3 regions of the Desulfoluna sp. CLI2B genome follow, and region 1 is predicted to be linked to each of the others. Evidence: predicted binding sites of a transcription regulator. Region 1 holds the regulator's gene; each other region holds the start of a gene.
What was found. The regulator sigma-54, encoded in region 1, starts transcription at its own class of promoters, with help from an activator protein. The targets are predictions, from matches to a motif close to TNTGGCACANTTTCTGCTNT.
Positions count from the first base shown of each region.

Region 1 (6,100 bases):
GGAATAGCTGCTTCCGGTAACCTCTGACAACATGCCAAGTGCTTTTTCAAAGCCCCTGTGGTATGGTAAGGGACGTCCCGGACAAGTTGAACCGGCTACCGGTATAAGGGCCGCCCTTGAGATCGGCGACAGATGCATTATATTTTTAAGGTACGGGCCCGGTAAGTGAAGACGCATTACGAAGAGGGAAGATCGGGATTTTATGACTGAGCTTGTGATGAACAGCCTGATAAAAACGTACGGAGGGAGAGCCGTTGTGGACGGTGTCTCCATCCGCGTGGAGAGCAACCACGTCACCGGCCTCCTCGGCCCCAACGGCGCAGGGAAAACCACCACGTTTTACATGGCTGCAGGTATTGTACGTCCCGACTCAGGCTCCGTCTTCATCGACAGCCAGGAGATCACCAACTACCCCGTGTACAAGCGGGCCAGGTGCGGGATCGGCTACCTCCCCCAGGAATCGTCCATCTTCAAGTCCCTGTCGGTCAGGGACAACGTCATGGCGATCCTGGAGCTTCTGGGCATCTCCAAACAGGAACAGGAAGAGCGCCTGGAGACCCTCCTGGGGGAACTGCGCATCAGTCACCTTGCCGACCGCAAAGCAGCCGTCCTCTCCGGTGGAGAACGCAGGCGCCTTGAAATCACCCGGGTCCTGGCCATCAAACCGGACTTTATCCTTCTGGATGAGCCCTTTGCAGGGGTCGACCCCATTGCGGTCATCGACATCCAGAACATCATCGCCATGCTCAAGGAGCGCGGCATCGGGATCCTGATCTCCGACCACAACGTCCGGGAGACTTTGGGAGTCTGCGATAACGCCTACATCATGAGTGTCGGCAAGGTCATCGAATCCGGCTCCCCCGAGGAGATTGCATCAAGCGATATCGCCCGCCGTATTTATCTGGGCGAAGGCTTTACCCTATAGAAAACCGCAGGCCCTCAGACCGTTCAAGGGCCCGCGTTCCCAATTTCGATGGATCGAACCGTCCCGACAGACGGCTTCAGTCGGCGTATCAATGGCGATGCGACCGGCAACCCAAACTTGTGTGAACCGTAATGGAAACCGTGAAGTTGTAGTTATGGCAATGGAACTCAGGCAACAGCTGCGCCTCTCCCAACAACTGGTGATGACCCCCCAGCTTCAGCAGGCCATCAAGCTCCTGCAACTCTCCCGTCTCGAGCTGGTCGACGCCATCTCCCAGGAGCTGGAAGAAAACCCGGCCCTCGAAGAGATTCAGGAGACGGCACAACGGGAAGCGGGAACCCACGAGGACGAGAAGCCGGCACCGGAAGAGAACGCAACGTCCGAAGTGAAAATCGACGAGAAGATCGGAAGCGACATCGACTGGGACAACTACCTGGGAGAGTACAACTCCACAGGCAAGGCCCAGTACGAATCCGAGCAGAAGGAGGCGCCCAAATACGAGGCCTTCGTATCCCAGAAGAAATCCCTGGATGACCACCTTCTCTGGCAGCTCCTGATGACCTGCCCGGACTCCGACACCGAGGAGATCGGCTGCCTCATCATCGGCAACCTGAGCAGCGACGGCTATCTCACCGCCTCCGTCGAAGAGATCGCGGAGGAGTGCGGCCACTCGGTGGAACTCGTGGAGGATGTCCTTGAAGACTCCAGACCTTCGATCCTCCGGGCATCTGTGCCCGGAACTTAGGGGAGTGCCTCCTGATCCAGGCCCGCCATTTCGGCGTGGAGACCCGGATCATGAAAGAGGTCGTCACCAACCACATCAAGGAGCTGGAGGACCCGAAGACTACAAGGCCATGAGCAAGGCGCTGGTGCAGGACTTGCCCAGCATCATCTCCACGGTGAACATCATCAAGGAGTTCGAGTCCAAGCCGGGCCGCCCCTTCAGCACCGAAGAACCCCACTACATCACTCCGGACATCTACGTCTACAAGGAGGAGGGGGAGTTCATCATCGCCTTGAACGACGACGGCATGCCGAGGCTCCGCGTCAACCCCTATTACCGCCAGGCGCTCTCCAAGGGCCAGGACATCCCCAGCGACACCCGGGACTACCTCCAGGACAAAATGCGCTCTGCGGCCTGGCTCATCAAGAGCATCCACCAGCGCCAGAAAACCATCTACAGCGTCATGGAGAGCATCTTAAAATTCCAGGCTGAGTTCTTTGAAAAAGGGATCTCTCACTTAAAGCCCATGGTGCTGCGGGACGTGGCACAGGACATCGGCATGCACGAGTCCACCATCAGCCGGGTCACCACCAACAAGTACGCCTATACCCCCCAGGGTATCTTCGAGCTGAAATACTTTTTCAACAGCTCCATCAACCGCGTCCACGGAGCCGCCATCGCGTCGGCCAGTGTCCAGGACAAGATCAAACAGATCATTGACGGAGAGGACACCAAAAAACCCTACAGCGACGAGAAAATCGCTCAAATCTTGAAAAAGGAGGCCAATGTAGACATCGCTAGACGAACGGTAGCCAAATACCGTGAGGCAATGAAAATATTGCCGTCAAGCAAACGAAAACAATTTTAGGAGGTCATTTATGCAAGTATCTGTAACATTCAAGAACATTGACCCTTCCGACGCACTCAAGGCGTACGCCACCAAAAAGCTGGAACGTATCGACAAACTGCTTGATGCCCCTTCCGAAGCCAACGTCGTTTTTTCCGTTGAAAAGATACGGCATATTACCGAAATAAACGTCACAAGCGGCCGCACCACGGTCCACGCCACGGAAACAAGCGAGCGCATGTATGCAGCCATCGACCTTGCCGTGGATAAAATCAAGCAGCAACTCTCCAAAAACAAGAAAAAGATACAGGCCCGCAAAAGCGGCAACCCCGGGATCCGTCCCACCCTGGCCGAAGAGATAAACGAGGCCCCTGTTGACGTGGATGAGTTTGATGACTTTTCCGATTTCGATATGGATGAGGACCGCCGGCTGGCCTGACCCGCCGTCTGTCCGCAACGTCACGAGGATGAACTCGTAAAATATAGCCCCGCCTGAAAACGCCCCGCACCTCCGTTTCAAGGGGGTGCGGGGCCCTTGAGGAGCAGCCGAAAATGCGTTTCGATTTCGCCGGGTTGATCACACACGGGTTCATCTTGCAACAGGGCGACTCGCCCGTATACACGACAGCCTCCGGGGGCCACCGTCCAATGAAATCCATTTGACAACCCCGGTGATGTCAGCTACAAAACACTCCGTTTAAAAGGTGCCTGCCCGGTGCAGGCGCCTTTTTTCATGGGCAAAAACCGATGCTCGGACGACGAGACGCGACCCGCGCATCAGGTCTTGAAAGATGGGCCATCCACTGATATGAAAGTAGAGGTCCCAAACCTGTCGGCAACCGCCCCACGCACGATCCTGCAAAGGACGGCCTGACACACGGCCTGGCAGACACACCGCCGGACAGGCCAACAGAGACTCTCTGGGTGAATCATTATGAAAATCCTTGATGTACTGCAGCTGGAAACGATCATCCCCGAACTCACGTCACGGGACAAAAAAGGAATCCTGGAAGAACTCGCGGCCCCCATTGCGGACCTCACTGGCCTCCACCACCCGGACCTGGTAAGGGTTCTCCTTGAACGGGAGCAACTCGGAAGCACCGGCATCGGAGACGGCATCGGCATTCCCCACGGAAAGATCGCCGGCCTGGACCGCATGGTGGTGGGATTCGGCATGAGCCGCCAGGGTGTGGACTTCGACTCCCTGGACGGGCGACCGGCCCATATCTTTTTTGTCCTCGTCACTCCCGAGCAGTCCACCGGTCAACATTTAAAGCTCCTGGCCAGGCTCTCCAAAATGCTCAAGAGCGATCTCTTTCGCAAAAAACTGATGACCGCCACATCACGGGACGAGATCCACGCCATTATCCGAAACGAGGACAACGAAAACGGATGACGGCCCGGGCTTTTCCCGGGCACCATCGGATGTCAGCCCTTGAGAGGCAAACTCCTTGACGATTTCAACGAACACCAGCACCCCGAACCGGTCCGTTCCCTAAAGGACACGCAACCTTCACGCGGCCTTGCCGGCGACGGCTCCGGGCAGCAAAGGGAGTTCTCCCCATGAACATCTTCAACATTTTCATCATCACAGGACAGGCAGGATCCGGTAAAAGCACGGCCCTGGCCGCGTTTGAGGATGCCGGATACTATTGCGTGGACAACCTCCCCGTCACCCTCCTGCCCAAGTTCATGGAAATCCCCATTGCCAAGGAGACCCACTACAGAGGCATTGCCTTTGGCATGGACCTTCGTGAGCGCACCTTTCTCAAGTCATACCGCGGCGTCTTCGATGAGCTGAAGCAGGCAGGCCACAACCTGAAGGTCATCTTCCTGGAGGCCGACGTGGCTACCCTGACACGGCGCTTCTCCCAGACGCGCCGCACCCACCCACTGGCCGTGGGGGACAAAGGGGTGATGGATGCCATCACCCAGGAACGGGAAGAGCTCACAAGCCTGCGCAACGAAGACGCCACCCGGATCATCAACACCTCCAGCCTGACGGTCCACGAGTTGAAAAAGGTTATTTCGGAGCTGGCCGCAGACTCCCACCACAAAACCCCGCTGAAGATCTCCGTGGTCTCCTTCGGGTTCAAGTACGGTGTCCCCCAGGATGCCGACCTCATGGTGGATGTGCGGTTCCTCGAAAACCCCTACTTCGTCCCGGAGCTCAAGCCCCACAGCGGCCTCTCCCCGGATGTGCGGGACTTTGTCCTCAACGGTGAGGGAACCCGGACCTTCCTGCTCAAATACACCGATCTTCTGGACTTTCTCATCCCCATGTACCAAAAGGAAGGGAAACACTACCTCACCCTGGGCGTGGGATGCACCGGGGGTCGGCACCGTAGCGTGGCCGTGTCCTCGGAAATCCACAACCACTTGAAGCGTCGTTATTCCGATATCCGCCTCCTGCACCGGGACATTGGCCGGGAGGAATAAACGCCGGCAGGTGTGTGCCCTGCCGCCAAAAAATGATACACTCGTTAGCGTTACAGACCGAACACGCCTCGCACCGAAGCCCATGCTGCGGCACCACACCGCGGGGGCATGCTCCATGCCGCCCGGACCGTGGCGAGGCCACCATACAAGATGCCCCACATGAGGTTTATATATGATTGGCATACTGGTCGTCACCCACGGCAATCTCGGTGAAATTCTCATCGAAACCGCCGAATTCATACAAAAAGAACCCCTTGAGCAGGTCAAACCCGTCTCCATCAACATCACCAAGAGTGTCGATGACCTGCACAACAAGGTGGCCAAGGCCATCAAGGAGGTCAACTCCGGAGACGGGGTTCTCATCCTCACCGATATGTTCGGCGGTACCCCCTCCAACCTCTCCCTCTCCTTTCTGGAGGAGGACCAGGTGGAGGTGATCTCCGGGGCGGCCGCCCGGTATTGATCTCTGCGGTGGGCCGCCAGAAAAAAGGAGCCCTCACCTCCACGGCCAAGCTCCTGGAAAACACGGGCAAACGCAGCATCTCCCTTGCCAGCAGCATCTTAAACGGCGCCAAGCGCTGATGCATTCCCTTTGACAGGGTAATAAACGATCGCCATCGGGGCGACCGAGATATAAGCAACCGGGGGCCGGGTCATCACAAAGATTCCGGCCCCTTACAACGTTTAAAGACCCGCCCGAACATTGCCTTTGGATGGGCTGCACCCGTTGCAGCCCCGGACATCGGACGCCTCTTTGCAAACGTCACCAACCATTTATCACCATCACATCTCCAACTGGTGCTGACACCCAACGTTGGACGGAGGAAGACCCATGAGCATCAAAATCGGTATCAACGGATTCGGACGTATCGGTCGTATGGTTTTCAGAGCAGCCCTCAACAACCCCGCAATCGACGTGGTTGCCATCAACGACCTCACCGACATCAAAACCATCGCCCACCTTCTGGCCTACGACTCCGTGCACGGGCGCTTTGACGGCGAGGTAAAAGCTGCGGACAACGGCATTGTCGTCAACGGCAAAACCATCCGCGTCACCGCCGAAAAAGACCCCGCCAACCTGCCCTGGAAAGAACTTGATGTGGCCATCGCCATGGAGTGCACCGGCATCTTCCGCGACCGCGAAGGCGCCTCCAAGCACCTTGCA
Region 1 covers NZ_CP186557.1:722,465-728,564, reverse strand. Annotated here, with positions in the region: gene lptB (LPS export ABC transporter ATP-binding protein) at 203-925, shown strand; partial or broken gene ACOYW2_RS03590 (RNA polymerase factor sigma-54) at 1,017-1,783, shown strand; gene ACOYW2_RS03585 (RNA polymerase factor sigma-54) at 1,780-2,517, shown strand; gene hpf (ribosome hibernation-promoting factor, HPF/YfiA family) at 2,528-2,935, shown strand; gene ACOYW2_RS03575 (PTS sugar transporter subunit IIA) at 3,431-3,892, shown strand; gene rapZ (RNase adapter RapZ) at 4,060-4,935, shown strand; gene ACOYW2_RS03565 (PTS sugar transporter subunit IIA) at 5,108-5,398, shown strand; gene ACOYW2_RS03560 (hypothetical protein) at 5,395-5,517, shown strand; gene gap (type I glyceraldehyde-3-phosphate dehydrogenase) at 5,768-6,100, shown strand, end outside.

Region 2 (6,100 bases), 480 kb from region 1:
ACGGATGCGGAGGTGGAATCGATGAGGTAGGAGAGCTTTTCCCGGTTTCCGTGGTGGGCGTCAAACAAGGGCCCCATGGCCACCCCACGGACCACAATGGAGACGGTGGTGTCCACAAAGAGCACCAGGCCCAAAAGATAGGCGAGGACCTCCGCCCCCAGAGCGCTCTTGACGGCCCTTTTTTTCAAGGTCAACAGCCGCACAAAGCCCTTCACCCCTCCTGAGTGCTCAATGACGTGGACCAGGGAGCCTGTCATCAGCACAAAGAGAATGGCCTTTGCAGACCAGCTGCTTTCAAACACAGCCGCGATGCCGTTGATCCCGGCAAAAAGGGTGCCCTGGGCGACATCCAGGAGAAGCCCCCCGGCAAACACCCCGGCAAAAAGGGCCAGGATGATGTTGCGCGAATAAAAGGTCAGAAGCAGGGTGAGGGTCACCGGTGCCAACGAGACAATGCCAGGGTTCATGGGTGTCACCTTCGTGGGTTGCCGTGGCCTTGGCCTGGAGCAACGCCGATAAAGTTTGATATCAAACTATTTAATTAAAAAAAACGCCCGCAGCCCGCTGCGGGAGCCCTCACTCGACTTTCAGGGAAAATTCCCGTGAATCCGTTCCAGAAGCTGCACCGCCTGCTCTTTTTCACCTTGGGAAAAGCCCTTGAAGGTGGTGGCAAGAAGCTTGGCCGAGACATACTCGAAATCGGGCTTGAGTTCCTCTCCCTCGCGGGTGAGGCCAATGAGCGTGACCCGGCTGTCGGCAAGGTCCTTGCGCTTCTCCACATATCCGAGCTTGATGAGCTTATTGATCAGGGCCGTGATGGTCGACTTGTCCCGGCCGATCCTTTCGGCCAGCTCTTTCATGGACAGCGGAGAGCTCTGGAACAGGTTGACAAGGATATCCCCGTGGGACGGGGCAAGCCCCTCGATGCCCAGCTCTTTCAGCTTCGTCAGGATGAATGCGTTGGACTTCTCCCTGGTTTTTGCAATCAGGGCGATGATGTGGTCTGTTTTCACTGTCAGCTCCTTGGCGTCACGTTCATTGGCGGGCAATATAGTTTGATATCAAACCTACGTCAAGCCCTTTTCTCTCCCTTGCATTTGTGTTGGCATCCTCCCGGGGCTCAGTCCTTTGTTTTATAGGGACCGCGCTCTGAAGGAAACGATATGCCGAGCTTAACCATCCGACTCCGCAGGGTGCTCGGGTTCATGCCCAAAACCTCGGCGGCCCCGCCGTCTCCGGCAATTCTGCCGCGGGTCTTTTCAAGGACAAGGCGGATATGGGCCGTGACCGCCGCATCCATGGAGAGCCCCCTGGGCTCCGATTGGACCGAACCGAAAGAGGCCGGTTCGTCCGGACCCGGAGCCAGCACCGGGAATCGCAGGGGACCTCCCTGGGAGAGAATCAGGGCCCGCTCCACCAGGTTCTGCAGCTCGCGCACATTACCGGGCCAATCATAGGCCATGAGGGCATCCAGTTCCCCTTTGGCCATGGCAGAGGACGTACCGAGGTTCATCTCCCGGACCTTGGCGCGGATAAAGTGATCAAGGAGCAGGGGAATATCTTCCTTGCGCTCACGCAGCGGGGGAATCCGGACAGGAAAAATGTTGAGTCGGTACCAGAGGTCCTGGCGAAACCTGCCGTCGGCAACCATCTGGGGCAGGTTGCGATGGGTGGCGGCGATGATCCGTACATCGGCCCGAAGGGTCTCCCCTCCCCCCACCCGTTCAAACTCCCCGCTCTGGATCACCCGAAGGAGTTTCACCTGCACAGCGGGGGGCAGCTCCCCGATCTCATCCAGAAACAGGGTGCCGCCGTTTGCCCGCTCAAACCGCCCGGGTTTCATCTCGATGGCGCCGGTAAAGGCCCCTTTCTCATGCCCAAAAAGCTCCGAGTCCACCAGGGAGTCCGGAATGGCACCGCAGTTGAGGCGAATCAGGGGGGCTCCCGAACGGCTGGAGAGCTTGTGCACCTCCCCGGCCACCACCTCCTTGCCCGTTCCCGTCTCTCCCAGAAGCAGCACCGGCGTGTCTGTGGGGGCAACCTGGGAGACCAGGGAACGCACCTCCCGAAGGCCGGTATCTCCCCCCACCATCACCCCGTCCATCCGGCTCTCCTGCTGGAGAGCCTTGTGGTCCTGCACCAGGTCCATGTACCGCAAGGCGTTTGACAACGCGATGGCAAAGGGCTCCTTCACTTCGGTGACGATGGCCCCGTGGCCGGTGTGATAGCAGTCCAACCCCTCCACGGCAAAGGTGAGGTTGCCGATGAGGGTCTGCCCCACGGTGAGCCCGCAGGTCATGGAGGAGAAGCTGCCGCCGTTTTTTTCCAGAAGGAACCCGGGGATCACTGTCCTGACCAGGCTGTAGATCTCACGGTTGATGGGGTGGGTGTGGTCCCTGATCCAGGGGGTGGTGGCCGACCGGGATTCCCGCTGCCAGTGGGTGATGCTCTCCCAGGCGGTATCGGAAATGGGAAAGGACTCGTTCACCAGGTGCCCGCCGCCGTCGTAGGCCAGTGCGATGAGACGGGCGCGTTTCCGCTCGGTCTCGTAGCGGGTGATGATAACCCCGTCCAGGGGGAGTTCATCCTTGAGGTACTGATACACATCAAACAGGGCCTTGTCGATATCCAGGCTGCCGCAGATGCAGCGCACAACTTCTCGAAATCGTTCCTCTCTCATCAATGCGATATATCCTTTTTAAAACGAAATATCGCATCAAATGACATGACATTTCATTTTCACAAAACCAGGCCATCCCCAACATGCCGAAGTTACCGCACTTCTCCTTCCGGCACGAATATTGATATCCCTTTCGGCCAATGTTTGCAATCCAAATACCCGAAAAGGAGAATAGCCATGAGTTGGAAACAAACCTACGCAGAGCGCCTCACCACACCGGAAGCCATTGCCGCCTCCCTGCCCGAAAACGCCACGGTCTTTGCTTCCCCGGCGGCCAGTTTCCCCCTGGAGCTGATCAACGCCATCACCGCATCACCCGACATCGGCACCCTGAACATGTACTCCGCCCTCATCATGACCCTTCCGGATTTTCTCTCGCCGGAGCAGCAGAAGAAGGTCAACTACTTCAGCTGTTTCATGGGGCCCATCGAACGCATGCTCCTTGCCCAGGGCGATTGCGTCTCTCCCATCAGCATCCACTTCAGCCGCATGTACGAGCTGAGCCTGCAGGGGGGCTTTGATGCCTCCATCCTGGAGGTCTCTCCTCCCGATGAAAACGGCTACATGAGCCTGGGACCTAGCGGCACCCTGGTGGGCCACGCAGCCCTTACCGCCTCGAAAAAGATCTACTGCCAGGTCAACGACCAGACCCCTTACGTGTTTGGTGACAAGGCCCATGTCCACGTGTCCGAGGTTACGGCCCTGTGCGAAGTGAGCCGCCCCTGCGACGAGCTCCCCGCCACCTCCCCCGATGCCATTGAAGAGACCATCGCGGATCTCATCACCGAACGGATCCCGGACGGGGCCACCCTCCAGCTCGGCATCGGCAAACTCGCCGACGCCATCGGAGACCGCCTGTCGGAAAAAAAAGACCTGGGCATCCACACCGAGCTGCTCACCCCCTCCATGGTAAGGCTCCACGAGATGGGCGTCATCACCGGTGCGAAAAAGGAACTCCACACGGGAAAGATCATCTCCGCCTTCGGCATGGGCGCCGCCAAGGATTACGCCTTCATGCACCGAAACCCCTGCTTTGAGCAGTACCCGGCCTCTTACGTCAACGATCCCAACATCATCGGAGCCCACAGCAACTTCGTCTCCATCAACAACGCCCTGGCCGTGGACCTCACCGGACAAGTCTCCAGCGAGTCCATCGGGTTCGCCCAGCACAGCGCCACGGGTGGCCAGCTCGACTTTGTCCGCGGTGCCCGCCTCTCCAAAGGCGGCCAGAGCTTCATCGCCCTGAAGTCCACCTCCGGCTCCGGAAAGAAGCGTTTTTCCCGCATCCAGATGAGCTTTGCACCGGGCACCGCCGTCACCACCCCCCGAAGCGATGTCCAGTGCATCGTCACGGAGCACGGCATCGCCGAACTGGCCCACAAGAGTATCCCGCAACGAGTTGCCGCCCTCATCGCCATCGCCCACCCCGACTTCCGCGAGGCCCTCGCCCGAAGCGCGGTCAAGGCAGGCCTGATCTCGGCCAGCGCCCTGAAGGACGCTGAGCTCGCGGCGTAACGCAAAAAGCCTCCGGCAGGTCGTTCTTTCAGAAAAACCGCCGCAAAAAACGCTCCGGAACCTATTGGAACGCTTGAACCCCGGCAGGGCCACCGGAGGCAAACGCAACCTGAGTCGTTACCGTATTTTTTTAGTGAGTCAACATCAGGAGAGAGTGATGAAACGACGTTTGTATGCCGCCCTTGCCATGCTGGCGGTCTGTGTCCGGGCCTCGGTGGCCCCGGCGAGCCTCATCGAAAACAACACCGACTTAAGTGCCGAGTGGACCCGCATGCCGGCCCGTGTGGCCGCCACCGACTCCGTGGACACGGCCCTCTACAACCCGGCCGGTGCCGTCCGCCTCGGTGAGGGAACTTATATCTGGGTATCCAACCAGATCATGCCCAAATCCTTCACCCACAGCAAAGGGGGCGTGGACCATGAGACAACCACCACCACATGGGCTGTCCCGGGCCTGTTCGTCATGAAGAACGGAAAACGGTGGAGCCTGTTTTCCGGAGCCACGGTCATCGGCGGCGGTGGCACCCTCAACTATGATAACGGAATCATTCTGGACAAGGCTTCGGGCTTGACCGCCACGCAACTTGCCGGGCTCGTGGCCACAAGGGGAAAAGCCCCCGGCCCCATCTTCCCGGAAGAGGTCACTTCGGCCTGGCTGGGGGGATACGTGGGCGGGGCCTTTGCGGCCAATACCAAGCTCTCTCTTTCCCTGGTGGGACGGGTTGTCAGCGGCAGCAGGGAGTATGAGATCGACGGGGGGAACATGCTGGACTACGATACCTCGGGCACCGGGTTTGCCCCCATCGTCGGTTTGGACTCCCCCGGCCCGTCCTGGAACATCGGGTTCCGTCATGAATTCAGAACAAAAGTAAAGTGGGATGTGGACACCATGAAAGGTTCCCTTGCCCCGGCGTTTGCCAGGCAACTCGGCAGCGAGGGGGACACATACCGAAAGGATTTTCCGGCCATGACGGCCCTCGGGGTGGCCTGGAAGGCATCTGAGGCCCTCACACTGGCAAGCGATTTCAACTACATCTGGCACGAGGAGGTGAACTGGGAGGGTGATGAGGATGATCTCGACAACACCTTCGAGGCGTCCCTTGCCGCCGAATACGCCCTCAGCGACACCTTCAAAATCAGTTGTGGCTACAGCTTTGCCGAGTCCGGCATCGGCAAGGAGGACTACTCCCCCACCCTTTCAAAAAACACCTTCCACGGCATATCGGCAGGATTCATGGCGGCGCCCTCGCCGGGGCTCAGGTTCAACGTCGGGGTCACGAAATTCTTCTACATGGATGAAACCGACAGCCACGACGTCACCTATGAAAAGGATCTCTGGATTATCGGTACCGGGGTGCAATACACGTTCAAATAACCCCTGAAAATCATCCAGCACTCACATCAATCATAGACAGAGCAAAGCGTTTTGGCCAGCTCCCGGATCCGTGCCCTTGCCCTGGGAGGTTCCAATACCTCCACAAGGGGACCGAACCCCAGGATCAAGCTGTACACCCACTCGTCTTCCGGGAAAGGGAAAAAACCCATGGTGGAGCCGTCCGGCATGGGGTGAAGATGTTCAGAACTGGCGTAATCGGTGATGCGCCCCCTGGCCGACGGGGCGAAGCGAAGAACAAAAAGGGTCCGGGGCCGTGTGTCGACCTCGGGCTGCCCCTTCTCCCTGTAAGGTGGGTGGATATCCGGTGAAAAAACAGTCTCCAACTGTTCCGCACATACCATGCGGGTCAGTTTGAAGATCCGGAGGGCCTTTCGAAGGCGGCAGAACCCGTAGAGATACCAGGCAGCCCCCTTGATGATAACGGACAGGGGCTCAATCTCCCGCTCGGTGATTTCGCCTGTTGCAGAAGCGTAACGCACCTGAAGCACCCGCCTTGCTTCCACGGCTTT
Region 2 covers NZ_CP186557.1:1,205,329-1,211,428, reverse strand. Annotated here, with positions in the region: gene ACOYW2_RS06000 (Na+/H+ antiporter NhaC family protein) at 1-467, opposite strand, end outside; gene ACOYW2_RS05995 (MarR family winged helix-turn-helix transcriptional regulator) at 588-1,013, opposite strand; gene ACOYW2_RS05990 (sigma-54 interaction domain-containing protein) at 1,121-2,680, opposite strand; gene ACOYW2_RS05985 (acetyl-CoA hydrolase/transferase family protein) at 2,858-4,195, shown strand; gene ACOYW2_RS05980 (OmpP1/FadL family transporter) at 4,353-5,570, shown strand; gene ACOYW2_RS05975 (helix-turn-helix transcriptional regulator) at 5,597-6,100, opposite strand, start outside.
Region 2: the regulator sigma-54 is predicted to act here: its motif matches at 2,789-2,808, upstream of ACOYW2_RS05985 (acetyl-CoA hydrolase/transferase family protein).

Region 3 (6,100 bases), 150 kb from region 1:
CCTTGAGGGTGACATCAAAGGCGGGGTGGGCCATCACGGCCCCGGTTTCAGGTTCGAGGAGGCGTGCCGTTCCCGAGAGTTCCAGTTGGGATTGGCCATTTGTCAACCGGGCTGTGTCCATGGAGAGCATGCCGTCCTTGAGTAGGGCAAGGACTTCGAGGTCTCCGATTCGATAGTCCGTAACGGCCAGAGAGCGGCCTGACAGGGCAAGGCGGGCCGAGGGAGACCTGAGGGGACCCTTACAGGAGAGGGTCCCGTCCAGAATGCCCGAGACACCGGCGCTTGCCAGGAAGGCCTCGGTGTCGATGTGTTCAAAGGCCAGGTCAAGGTCCACGGGGAGGGTGGGGGAGAGCTGGGCCGGTGAGCCGGGTTCCAACCTGCTTTTCAGGAGATGGATGGAACCCTGGGCGCGGAGCCGGGAGTCTTCTTCCTCAAGGGTCAGCTCGTGGATGGTGAGCTGACCGGATCGGTCCAGGCCGGCTGCCATGCGAAGGGTGCCGAGGGCATGACCCCCGAGCTCTAATGCGTCTCCCTGAAGGCTGGCCTCGGCCACCGGGTGGGCAGTGGTTCCGGTTATCCCGACGTCCAGGGTCAGTCGGCCGGTAAGTCCGGCAGCTTCAGGGGCCAGGCGAAGGTCGGCAAGATTTGGGATGGCAAGGGAGAGTTCGGTTTCAATGTTTGAGGACGCAAGGTCAAAACTTCCGGTCCCGTTAACGGAGGCCTCTCCGGCTTTGATGCTCAGGTTGCGAAGGGCCAGGCGGTTGTTGTCCAGGGTGAGACGGGTTTTCAGGTCGAGGTCCACGGGGTCGGGGAGCTGGACCAGGGTAAGCGTTTGGATTGAGGCGTCCAGTTGAGCCTCCGCGGACATGACAGAAGGTGAGGCCCCGGTACCATCGATGGTAAGATCCGACCGCAGCGCACCGGCCAGCCCCGGGACGTTGCGGGAAAACGCCTCAAGGGCGGTGCCGGTCTGGCTCAGTTCCAGGTGCCAGGCCATGGCGTCGAGGTTTCTTTGCTGGGCGGTGAACCCCCGGGCGAAGGCTTCCCGGAGGTCGAGGCTCCCGGTACCCTTGACCTGGCCCAGGGGGGCATCGATATTGAGCTTTTTGAGGGCCAGCTGTTTCTCTTCAAGGGTACAGGCCAGGCCGGCCCGGTCCACCTGGATACCCGCGATCTCGCCCCCGGAATAGGAGAGGGTCAGGTGCGCGCTGGGGTTGTCGGTGGTTCCGCGGGCCGTCAGGTTGAGGGTGACCGGGCCCGAGAGGGTGGCAGGGAGATGAAAGGTCTCTTTTACGGTGGTGAGGGCAGTGGTGGCCGTGAGGTCGATATCAAAGAGGGGGCGCTCGAAAAGGTCTTCGGCCTGGCCCTTGGCCTCCAGGGCCACAAGGTCAGATTCCAGGGCCAGGGCGAGGGACTTCAGGCGGTCGCCGTTGAGATGGCCGTCGATCCGCAAGGCATCGACCCCTGTTGTGATGCCCGCCATGTTGATTTCCCCGCCCCCGAGGCGAAGGGAGGCCCGAATGGTTTTTTCCCGGAGGTCTGCATCCTCCAGCGAGAGGCCGACGGTGCCTGCGACAATCCGTCCCTGGGGCTCAGGGGCATTTCGGTGTTCGTATTGGAAAAAGCCGTCTGTGAGGGATAGGGCGTCGATTCTGATGTTGAAGGGGAATTCCCCCGAGTCGTTGTCTTGTGTCGGGGGGGCGGGCTCCCGGGCAGGAAAGGCTGTGAGGATATTGAATGTGCCGGATGCATCCGTGGCCAGCAGGACCTTGGGCGATTCTAAGATGACGTTTTCAAGGGCAAGGGTGTTGCCCAAAAGGGGAGCCCATGCAAGGTTCACAACAAGCCGGTCCAGAGAGACAAGGGGGGCAGACTCCGGGTCGTGGAGCCGAAGATTGGTAACCTCCATGCGTCCTGCGAACAGTGAAAGGCTCAGGTCGTCCCAGTGGAGGCTCCCGGGAATGGCCCTGTTGATGCGATCCTGAAGAAAATGGCGGCCGTGGTCCGAGGTGAGCCAGAAGCGACCGGCCACCGCGACCAGAAGCATCAGAACGGCAACCATCCCGATACCGTAGGCAACAACCTTTCGTTTTGTCTGTCGCTGTGAGTTCCCCATTGCCACCCTCTTTTGCGGGCAGATTCCGGTGCATGCATGTGAACGTGCTGTCTGCGGAGCGGGAGCCGAACCTGCGGAGTTTTGGGGCTGCGGTTTGTTCCGGTTGGCGGAGGCAGCGGCGTTGGTTGAGGCTTTTACGTGATGATACGTTATCTTAAGCCGCTGCGAGATATATACATGCTAAAGCCATTCCTCGCAACCAAACGTGTGGTCCTGAAACCAGTTTATACTTGCAAGAAGGCAATGGCTCGGGCACAAAATAACCATGTTTAGCAATGGATCGTTTTGTTTTTTGGCAACCACTGTTTGTGTAACGCAAACGGGCGGAGACGTCCTGCAAACCCCTGGATAGATACCACACGAGTATTTTTGGTCCCGTGTCATATCAGCGGGATCGGCGGGGCAGGCAGGGTTCATTTACCATGGCAGGGGGCGGACGATGACAGAACTCAAGGTGTGTGGGAACAGGGACAAACCAGCGGGTGAGAGCCTTGTCGGAGAAGAGACTTCCAACAGCCGGGCTCAGTTGTTTCGCCGGGTTTTTGAAAAATCCACCGCCCCTTCGGTTATTCTCGAAGAGGACCTGACGATCTCCATGATGAATGAGAAGCTCGAAGAGCTTGTGGGGTATTCACGGGCGGAGCTTGAAGGCAAAATGAAATGGACGCGGTTTGTGGTGCCAGAGGACCTGGAGCGGATGACGCACTTCCACCACAGGCGGCGTCAGGACCCTTCATGGGCCCCGGAGGAGTATGAGTGTCGCCTGATGGACCGGGACGGGGATGTCTATGATATTCTGATCAAGCTGAACATGGTCCAGGGCTCAACCAGCGTGGCCACCCTGGTGAATGTGACCTCTCGAAAAGAGGCGGAAAAAAAGCTGAAACTCAGGGAAGATGAGTTGCGGGGTATCGTTGAGAACTTTCCGGGTCATCTCTACACCTCTTACAGGGATTACACCCTTGAATTTATGAATGGCCACCTTAGGGCACAGGTTGGCCGGGAGGCCGTGGGGGACCCCTGCTATTCCGCCATTTATGACCGGACAACGCCTTGCCCGTGGTGTGGAGCGGCAGATGTTTTCAAGGGGGAAACCGTGCGATCCGAGTTTTTAAACCCCCGTGACCACCGGTGGTATGCGGCGGTCTCCACCCCCATTTGTGCCATGGACGGCAGCGTGCGGAAACAGCAGACCCTGCTTACGGATATCACCGATCGGAAACTCAAGGAGAAGCGCCTGCGTGACAGTGCCGACAGCCTGCGCAAAGAGAACAGGCGCCTGAAATCCACCATGACCGCACGCGCCCGCTTCGGGGATCTCATCGGGAAGAGCCCGGAAATGCAGGCGGTCTACGAGGTGATACTGAACGCCGCCGCCTCCAATGCCAACATCATTATCTACGGAGAGTCGGGGACGGGCAAGGAGCTGGTCTCGCGGGAAATCCACCGGTTGAGCGATCGCATGGACCATGGCTTTATTCCCGTCAACTGCGGAGCCATCCCCGAATCTCTCATGGAAAGCGAGTTTTTCGGGTACAAAAAAGGGGCCTTCACCGGGGCGGTTCAGGATAAAAAAGGGTTTTTGGACCTGGCCGACGGCGGAACCCTGTTTCTCGATGAGCTCGGGGAGATCGCCCTGGGGATGCAGGCCAAGCTGTTGCGGGCCATTGAGGGCAACGGGTACACCGCCCTAGGGGGAAAGACAGTTCGAAAGCCGAACCTGAGGATCATCGCCGCAACCAACAGGGACCTGACCAACCTCATCACCAAAGGCCTCATGCGGGAGGACTTTTTTTACCGCATCCATATCATTCCCATCCACCTTCCCCCGCTTCGAAAGCGGCCATCGGACATTCCCCTTCTCATGGATCATTTTTTGAAACAGTACCCCGGTGCAACGGAGGTCCCCCCCATTACCCCGGCGATTCTGGATGCGTTTCAGAGGTATCGATGGCCGGGGAACGTCCGGGAGCTGCAAAATGTGCTGCATCGCTATGTGACCCTGAAAAAACTGGACTTCACGGAGATCTTTTCAGCAGATGGGGCCATGCCCTCGGTGGACAAAAGGTACCGCAGCGTGTCCGATCACGGAAGGGACCTGAAGTCCCTGCTGGCCGAAACCGAGAGGGCGCACATCCTCAAAACCCTGGAGGAGATGAAGTGGCACCGGGGCAAGACCGCCCACCGCCTGGGCATTAACCGACGGACCCTTGAGCGGAAAATGGCACTGCACAGACTCCGGTCATGCGAATGATGTGTCGCAAAGTGCGGCGTTGGTGTCGCATGGTTGAAAAGCCCCTGATGTAGAGCTGCCTGGCGTTTTATGGCTCTGCTATGCGACATGCCTGTCGCATTTCCTTGCCCGCCCATGTCTTGTCTGTTTTGTGGTGAAAGCAGGTAAAACCAGTTGGTTAGATCTTGTAATGATGCCTGTGGCACGTCCTTTGCTCAAGTAACATGCCGGAAAGATAACCTTTAACGGAACCGGGAGGTGGGCATGTACAGAAGCGAGTACGGGCGAAAATGCGTGGATGCGGCCACAGCGGTAAAACTGGTCAAGTCCGGTGACTGGGTGGATTACGGCAATTTTCTCTGCAGCCCCGTGGACCTGGATGAGGCCCTTGCCCATCGCGCCGGGGAGCTTGAGGCGGTGAAGGTGCGCGGGGTGGGGTACCCGGGGATTCCCAAGGTGGCCCTGGCCGATCCTTCGGGCAGAAGCTTCAACTACAACAGCTTTCATTTCAGCGGTGGTGAGCGGTATCTCCACGACAGGGGCGGCTGCAGCTACATCCCGGTTCTCTACCACGAGGGCAACCAGATCTACGATGACGGGGACCTGACCACCGATGTGTTCATGGTTCAGGTGGCGCCCATGGACGATTCCGGGTTTTTCAACTTCGGCATCGCCAACTCCTGTCAGTACAGCCAGCTCCGCAAGGCAAAGACGGTGATCGTTGAGGTGAATGACAACATGCCGGTTTGCTACGGCGGGTATGGCGAGGCCGTGCATATCTCCGAGGTGGACTATGTGGTCCAGGGGACCAACACGGAGCTGGTCTCCCTGCCCCGCACCCCCATATCCGATGTGGACCGGGCCATCGCCCGGCATGTGGTGGAACAGATTGAAGACGGTTCCTGCCTGCAGCTCGGCATCGGGAGCCTTCCCAATGTCATCGGCAAGATGATCGCCGATTCGGACATCAAGAATCTCGGGGTTCACACGGAGATGCTGGTGGACGCCTATGTGGACATGTACCGGGCAGGCAGGATCTCCAACATGGAGAAGGCCGACAACCCTGGGAAGATGGTCTACACCTTTGCCCTGGGCAGTGAAAAACTCTACAAATTTATCCATCGGAATCCGGCATGCGCCAGCTATCCCGTGGGATACGTCAATGACCTTCACCGCATCGCGGCAAACCCACGCGCCGTCTCCATCAACAACGCCGTGGAGGTGGACCTTTACGGCCAGGTCTGCTCCGAATCATCGGGGTTCAGGCAGATCTCCGGAACCGGTGGGCAGTTTGATTTTGCCTACGGAAGCTACCATTCCAAGGGCGGGAAGGCCTTTATCTGCCAGGCATCCACCAAGACCGACAGGGACGGCTCCGTCACCTCAAGGATCCGGCCCTTTGTGGATCACGGCACCATTGTCACCCTTCCCCGGTCTGCCGTGCAGTACGTGGTGACCGAGTACGGCGTGGCCAGCCTCAAGGGAAAAAGCACCTGGCAGCGGGCCGAAGCCCTCATCGGCATCGCCCACCCCGATTTCCGGGAGGGCCTCATGCGGGAGGCGGAAAAGATGAATATCTGGAGAAGGGAGTTGGTGCCCCGTGCAGACGTGGCCATGAGCCTTGCGGGGTGATCACGGCCCCGTGGGATGACGTAACCGGTCCCTTGCAGGGGCCGGTTTTTTCGTTTTTGGGGGCGTTGGGGAAAAGGGTTCGTTCCTGACGTACTGGATGTTGGTGGTGTGGCGGATTG
Region 3 covers NZ_CP186557.1:873,662-879,761, forward strand. Annotated here, with positions in the region: gene ACOYW2_RS04260 (DUF748 domain-containing protein) at 1-2,116, opposite strand, end outside; gene ACOYW2_RS04265 (sigma 54-interacting transcriptional regulator) at 2,556-4,370, shown strand; gene ACOYW2_RS04270 (acetyl-CoA hydrolase/transferase family protein) at 4,614-5,981, shown strand; gene ACOYW2_RS04275 (peptidase U32 family protein) at 5,982-6,100, opposite strand, start outside.
Region 3: the regulator sigma-54 is predicted to act here: its motif matches at 4,548-4,567, upstream of ACOYW2_RS04270 (acetyl-CoA hydrolase/transferase family protein).